3 regions of the Paenibacillus sp. EKM211P genome follow, and region 3 is predicted to be linked to each of the others. Evidence: riboswitches for the same ligand, from Rfam matches in the RefSeq annotation. Region 3 holds a riboswitch; each other region holds the start of a gene.
The links. Region 3 has a riboswitch for glycine ahead of G9G57_RS23495 (alanine/glycine:cation symporter family protein). Riboswitches for the same ligand answer to the same signal wherever they lie in the genome.

Region 1: another riboswitch for glycine. It lies ahead of sdaAB (L-serine ammonia-lyase, iron-sulfur-dependent subunit beta); the one in region 3 lies ahead of G9G57_RS23495 (alanine/glycine:cation symporter family protein).
Region 2: another riboswitch for glycine. It lies ahead of gcvT (glycine cleavage system aminomethyltransferase GcvT); the one in region 3 lies ahead of G9G57_RS23495 (alanine/glycine:cation symporter family protein).

The regions. Positions count from the first base shown of each region.
Region 1 is NZ_JAAMNS010000021.1:77,391-79,657, forward strand. Features, by position in the region: gene G9G57_RS23085 (DUF6359 domain-containing protein) at 1-716, opposite strand, end outside; glycine riboswitch at 931-1,045, shown strand; gene sdaAB (L-serine ammonia-lyase, iron-sulfur-dependent subunit beta) at 1,257-1,946, shown strand; gene sdaAA (L-serine ammonia-lyase, iron-sulfur-dependent, subunit alpha) at 1,936-2,267, shown strand, end outside.
Region 2 is NZ_JAAMNS010000002.1:576,861-579,127, reverse strand. Features, by position in the region: gene gcvT (glycine cleavage system aminomethyltransferase GcvT) at 96-1,196, opposite strand; glycine riboswitch at 1,276-1,372, opposite strand; glycine riboswitch at 1,386-1,459, opposite strand; gene gcvH (glycine cleavage system protein GcvH) at 1,868-2,266, shown strand.
Region 3 is NZ_JAAMNS010000022.1:76,490-78,756, forward strand. Features, by position in the region: gene G9G57_RS23495 (alanine/glycine:cation symporter family protein) at 1-1,246, opposite strand, end outside; glycine riboswitch at 1,405-1,499, opposite strand; glycine riboswitch at 1,511-1,595, opposite strand; gene G9G57_RS23500 (glycoside hydrolase family 1 protein) at 1,764-2,267, opposite strand, start outside.

The sequences.
Region 1 (2,267 bases), on a different contig from region 3:
CGCAGCTTATCATAGGTTATGGCCTGTTCTCCATAAGTAAAAGGAATAGGGCGGTTCAATTGATCCACAGTAAAGCCTACATTACGTAATCCATTGGCAAAGTCGGAGAAGGCGCCTTCAATGACCCAATCTGCTGCACCAGCCGTCTGTGCGTGCGTATTATCGAACAGCACCTTTTTGCCTTTTCCATCCGGCAGTGTAGTACCGGGTTGACCCGGGTTGCCAGGTTCAGGTTCGTCAGGTTCACCTGGTTCCCCCGGCTCGCTTCCACTCACCAGTTCCACAGCGCTTGGACTTTTTACTCCACCAAAATTATTGTAGGCACCAAGCGTACCTGTCACGCGAATTTTGCTGCCGACCAGTTCAGGATGACCTGTTAACCCAAATTGCCCTCTGTACGCAGATGTCAGCTGCACATCCAATAGATTAGACGTGCTACGTTCATTGGCCTGGTCGGCAATCAGTACGTTAAAATCATTCGCAAACGGAGCAGAAAAATTAGCTGTTTTCGATCCGGTAGCATGTCCGACGATGTAGCCTTCCACCGTCACTGTACCTCCACTGCCTTGGCGCTGAAGTGCTTCGTCTACTGTCAATGCTCCCTCTGCCTTGACCTGACCGAATGGAACGAGGATCCCAATCAACAGCGATACGATCGCTGCTAGATGCAGCACCCCTTTCAAGCGTGAACCTGTGAACCGCAAGCCTTTTACCATACGTCAATATCCCTCCTATAATTCCATAAATGTACTTGTCCTCTATCAGATTAGCTGTCAATCTTCTAATTCCTTCCTGATTTCATCCATAATTATGTAAATTTTAATCTTTTTTATCGGAAACTCGCCTGTTTATGTAAAAATTGAAACCTGCGATTGACACCGAGCACGGCATACATTACGCTAAGAAAGATATGTAGAACGGTATACGCGAATGAAGATGACGGGAGAGTCTGTCCAGGGGCTTACACGCTGGCGGCACCGAAGGAGCAAGACGTCAGCACCCGGCTGGCGGATAATCTCTCAGGTCCATGTATCGTCATCTGACGCAACTCTGGAGAGAGCGCAAGCCACCCAAGGGGTAAGGCGGTAAGTACACCGCACGAAACTCTCAGGTAACGAGGACAGAGATAAGGGAAACTTCCTTATCCTGTCCTTTTTTGCGCTCACATTGTACGTCAGCATTAGGAACCGTCATAGCTGCGCACAAACGCGGAAATACCATATACTATGGTACTAGAACATACAGGGGGCCACACCATGCGTTTCAAAGATGTATTTTCCATTATCGGTCCGGCCATGACCGGACCTTCCAGTTCACACACTGCAGGCGCGGTGCGGCTTGCACGCGTTGCCCGTCACTGGCTCGGGATGCAGCCGGACCGTGCCCGCATGACACTGTACGGCTCCTTCGCCGACACCTACAAAGGACACGGTACAGACCTAGCACTCATCGCAGGCCTGCTCAATTACGATACAGACGACCACCGAATTCCAGATGCCGAGCAATGGGCGGAGCAGGCTGGAATGGCCGTGGAGTTTGCCGTCAGCGGACTACCCGCGCCCCATCCAAATACCGTCCGTTTTGAACTGTGGAAGGGTGAGGATCAGCGCACACTGCTGGGCTCCTCCATCGGCGGCGGCAGCATCCATGTCCAGCAGCTCAACGAATTCCGAGTCAACCTGACCGGGGAGCTGGCTACGTTGGTGCTTCTTCACTCGGATAAGCCCGGCACATTAGGTGCGGTGACTTCAGCACTCGGCGCTGCCGACATTAACATTGCCTATATGCATGTGGATCGCAAAGGCCGAGATGGAGAAGCACTTACCGCCATCGAAACGGACAGTCCTCCTACGGCTGAACTGATCGCAAAACTACGATCCTTACCACATATGTACGAAATTAAAATGATTAATTTGAAAAAAGGAGCTGAATCTGATGCGATTTAGCCATCTGCATGAAATCAGCGCCATATGCGCGGAGGAATCCACCACGATTGGCCGCCTGATGATTCAAGAGCAGGTACAAGAGACGAATACAACGGAAGAAGAAATCTTCCGCCAAATGTCTGATTATTATGAAGTCATGAAGGAGGCCGTTCATCGTGGTCAGACACAAGACACCGTATCCCGCAGTGGATTAACGGGCGGTGATGGCAAGCGTCTGGCCGAGTATCTGCGGGCAGGGGAAACCTGCTCCGGCGACGCCTCTGCACTCGCCATGGCTTATGCGCTATCCGTGTCGGAGGTTAATGCATCCATGGGGCGTAT
Region 2 (2,267 bases), on a different contig from region 3:
TTTAGATAGTAAATTAGCTAATACATAATCGTAGTTGGAAAATCCAGAATTTCGTATCTGACATGATCGCTTTTTTAGAGTGAAGAGGATTAAGATCAGCGTGACCGTTTATAAAAGGGGGCTGGGACCACTTCCGCACGCAGGCGTTTACCTCGAATTTCGACCTCTAACGGTGTAGATAGGGTGCTAAAACGACTGTCCACCAGGGCTAGCCCCAAATTACGCTTCAAGGTGGGCGATTGAGTCCCCGTTGTGACCTCACCAATGTGTTGGCCTTCCGCGAAGACTGGATAATGAGCGCGCGGGATACCGCGGTCAATCATTTCCAGCCCGATCAACTTGCGAGGAATTCCTTGTTCTTTCTGGTGTTGCAGTGCTTCTCTGCCGATAAAATCTCCTTTATTCAACTTGACGAAGAAACCTAAACCAGCCTCAAGCGGTGAAATGGTGGCAGATAACTCTTGTCCGTACAGCGGCAGCCGTGCCTCAAACCGCAGTGTATCGCGAGCACCAAGCCCAGCGGGAATTAGCCCATACGATTCACCGCAACGAAGCAAACCATTCCACACGGCGGGTGCTTCCTCAGCAGGTATATAAAATTCAAAACCGTCTTCCCCGGTATATCCGGTTCGGGAGACGAGTGCTTTTGCTCCGAACAATTGCACATTCTCATGGAATCGGAAAGATGCCAGATTCGTAATATCTGCATCTGTCACGGCTGCGGCAATATGTGCTGCTTCCGGTCCTTGTAATGCCAGCAATGCGATCGCATCAGACACATTCTCCAGATGAACCGATGCAGGTACGTGGCGCATGAGCCAATCCCAATCTTTGTCGATGTTGGAGGCATTCACAACGAGCATGTAGCGCTCTGGTCCTTTGCAGTATACAAGCAAGTCATCCACTACGCCTCCATCGGGGTAACACAGGAGTGAATATTGTGCCTGGCCCGGTTCCAACTGGCTGACATCATTCGTGGTTACCCATTGCAAAAAAGCCTCGGCTTCTTTGCCCTCAACCAAAAACTCGCCCATGTGCGAGACATCGAATAAACCCGCGCGTTGCCGGACGGCCTCATGCTCTTTTTGGATGCCGCTAAACTGAACGGGAAGCTCCCACCCGCCAAAGTCAATACAACGAACCCCGGGCTGCGTCCCGTAGGACGGAAATAATGGTGTTCTTCGCAAATTAGACATTTTTTCACTCCTATCCAGTGTAATCGGCTAAACAAAAAAGACAGGCTGAAAGAAACGTATAGACGGCAGTCCATACTCTTCTTTCAGCTCTGTCCTTGATACCAGAAAGTTACCCCGGTGTGAACCAGGTTTCCCCTTGGGTGATCCGCTCTAATCGCGAATGCTCTCCAGAGATGCGTCCGGCAGAGGTCCTTTTGCCTGAGAGATTCACCTGCAATGCAAGTTTACTCCTTCGGCGCTACCTTTTGGATCAACGGTAGGTTACCCGGTTTTGCAGGTAACAACTTGATCCGAGTTCGCGTGCACAACTGTCTCAGAAACGACAACAGCTATGCGAATCTTTTGGGTAGTCTCTCCCTCCGCGTTCATCCGCGTTTGCAGTTGTCGGGGTATTTCCAAAAGCATTTGCTATAACCCATTAATACGCAAATTCATTCAAAATGTCAATAAAAATGTCATATAAAACAATCCAAAAAACATTTAATGTATAAATAAGGATATGTAAGCGTTTGTTACAAGTTATCATTTTTTAATATTCTATGCTATATGAGATAACATGAAGTATTTTTGTTAGTATTATTGACATGAGTGTTCATGTTGTCATAATCTTAACCTGTCTAATACAGGTGATTAAAAGCATTTTATTCATGTGGAAGTGAGGCGAAAGCAGGATGAGTGAAGTGAAACGGGAACTTTGGTATACAGACGAACATGAGTGGGTTCAGCGCACAGCAGACGGGACGTTGCGGATCGGCATTACAGACTTTGCACAGCATCAACTGGGTGATATTGTTTTTGTGGAATTACCTGGGGCGGGAGCAACGATTGAACAGGGGGCAGAGATTGGTACAATTGAATCGGTGAAGACCGTATCCGACCTTTTTGCTCCGGTGGCGGGAACCGTATTGAAAGTAAATGAAGCTCTGGAAAGCACACCTGAGCTGGTGAATGAATCTCCCTATGAAAAGGGTTGGATGATTGAAGTAGAGATGGGCAATGATGTCGAGGAGGCTCTGAGCAAGCTGCTGTCTGCGGATCAGTACGAGCAGTTGATTTCGGATGAACAATAAT
Region 3 (2,267 bases):
TGGCGTTAAAAATATCTGCCAGCAGCCAGATGGCATCGAGCTTGATGAACGCGCCTCCGGCAACCAGTACGATGAACAGATAACGGTATGGTTTAATCCACTTGACCCCAAGCAAATATTCAACACAGCGTTCCCCGTAGTAGTTCCAGCCAAGTATCGTTGTGAACGCAAATAAAATAAGGCTAATCGTCACGAGCTCTGCTCCAGCCGGAAAGGCACTGGAAAACGCATGCTGAGTCATCAGACCTCCATCATCATTTCCACTCCATATTCCCGTAACCAGCAATGTAAATCCTGTCAAATTACAAATAATCATCGTATCGATAAAAACGCCCGTCATGGATATTAGCCCTTGTTCTGCGGGCCATTTCGTCTTAGCTGCTGCTGCTGCGATTGGCGCACTTCCCAAACCAGCTTCATTTGCAAAGATCCCTCTGGCAACTCCGCTTCGCATCGCCAGCATAATCGTGGCTCCGGCAAATCCACCCGTCGCAGATGTTGTCGAGAAAGCCCCTTGTAATACTAGTGCGATCGCATGAGGAAGCTCTCCTGCAAACTTAATGAGTACGATTAAACAAACCACGATATAGAGCCCCGACATGAATGGAACAATCTTTGTGGATACCTTGGCGATACTTTTGAGTCCTCCAATCGTAACAACAGCCGTCAACACGGAAATAATGATTGCTGTAACTACTGTTGGCACGCCAAAGCTACTTTCCGTAGAAGAAACGATAGCCTTTACTTGCGGAAAAGTACCGATTCCAAATAGTGCTACAAGAATACCAGAAAAGGCAAACAACATCGCCAGCGGCTTGAAACGGCGGCCAAGCCCATTTTCAATATAATACATCGGTCCACCCGAAAATTGTCCGTTCCGGTCTTTAACACGGTATTTAACGGATAATAGCCCTTCCGCATATTTGGTTGCCATCCCGAAAAAAGCTGCAACCAGCATCCAGAATAATGAACCGGGCCCACCCAGTTTGATCGCTGTTGCGACACCGACGATACTTCCCGTACCTACAGTAGCTGCAAGTGCCGTACTCAATGCTCCAAAGCTACTGACATCCCCGCTGCCTTCGTCCGGCGCTTTACCAATTAGCTTGAGCGCTAAGGGCAATCGAATAATCTGAAGCATCTTCAGACGGATCGTTAGCCACAACCCAGTGCCCATGACGAGAATTAGAAGCGGCGCTCCCCACATCCAACTGTCAATCGTTTCTAACACATGTACCAAATTCATTTCAACCCGCTCCTTCAGCATAGTAGAAAACAAAAAAGAGTCAAATCTGTTGATTCGACTCTTGGAGAGGTTAAAGGCACGAAAAAATACAACCATCTTGTGCAGGATTTCACCTCTAAAAGCTTATAAAAAGCCTAGGGCTATCCCTGTCACAGGTTATTCGCGTCTCTGTCCTTTTGCCTGAGAGTTTAAGCAGATGTGATCTGCGGTGCACCTTCGGCGCCCAATTAAGGGTCTCTCCAGAGTTCTGTCCGTTTACGGTCCCTGCTCGTTGCTGTAAATCAGCCTAAGCACCTGAGAGTTTTGCCCCTTCGGTTGGAACTTTCATTCCATCTCCCGCAAACATCAACCAGACATATGAAATTTTTATTCATTATACAGAAAAATTTCAGCTTATTACAAGTGAAAAATTTGTGAAGCCCTCTGAAAGAATCAATAGAGTGTCTATACAAAAAGCGGGTACAGCAGATTGCATCCTGAGGATTTTCTCTGCTGTACCCGCCAAAACGATATGGAATTACAATTCTTCACCGTTGGTTGCTATCACATTTTTATACCAGTTAAATGAGTCCTTTTTGGAGCGTTGAAGCGTTCCGTTACCGTCATCATCCAGATCAACGTAAATAAATCCGTAGCGCTTGGACATTTCGGACGTAGACATGCTCACAAGGTCGATAGGTCCCCAACTGGTGTAACCAATCAGATCAACACCGTCAGCAATCGCTTCCTTCATTTGGGCAATATGCTGACGCAAGTAATCAATGCGATACGTGTCATGCACAGAGCCGTCTTCTTCTACCTTATCATACGCACCCAGGCCATTTTCCACGATGAACAGTGGCTTTTGATAGCGATCATAAAACGTATTCAGTGTAACACGCAGGCCGATCGGATCGATCTGCCATCCCCAGTCGGAAGACTGCAGATACGGATTTTTCACACCGCCTATCAGGTTCCCTGCTGCCTTTTCGCCTTCTGGCCCTGCCGATACGGTCAAGGTCATATAGTAACTAAATGAGAT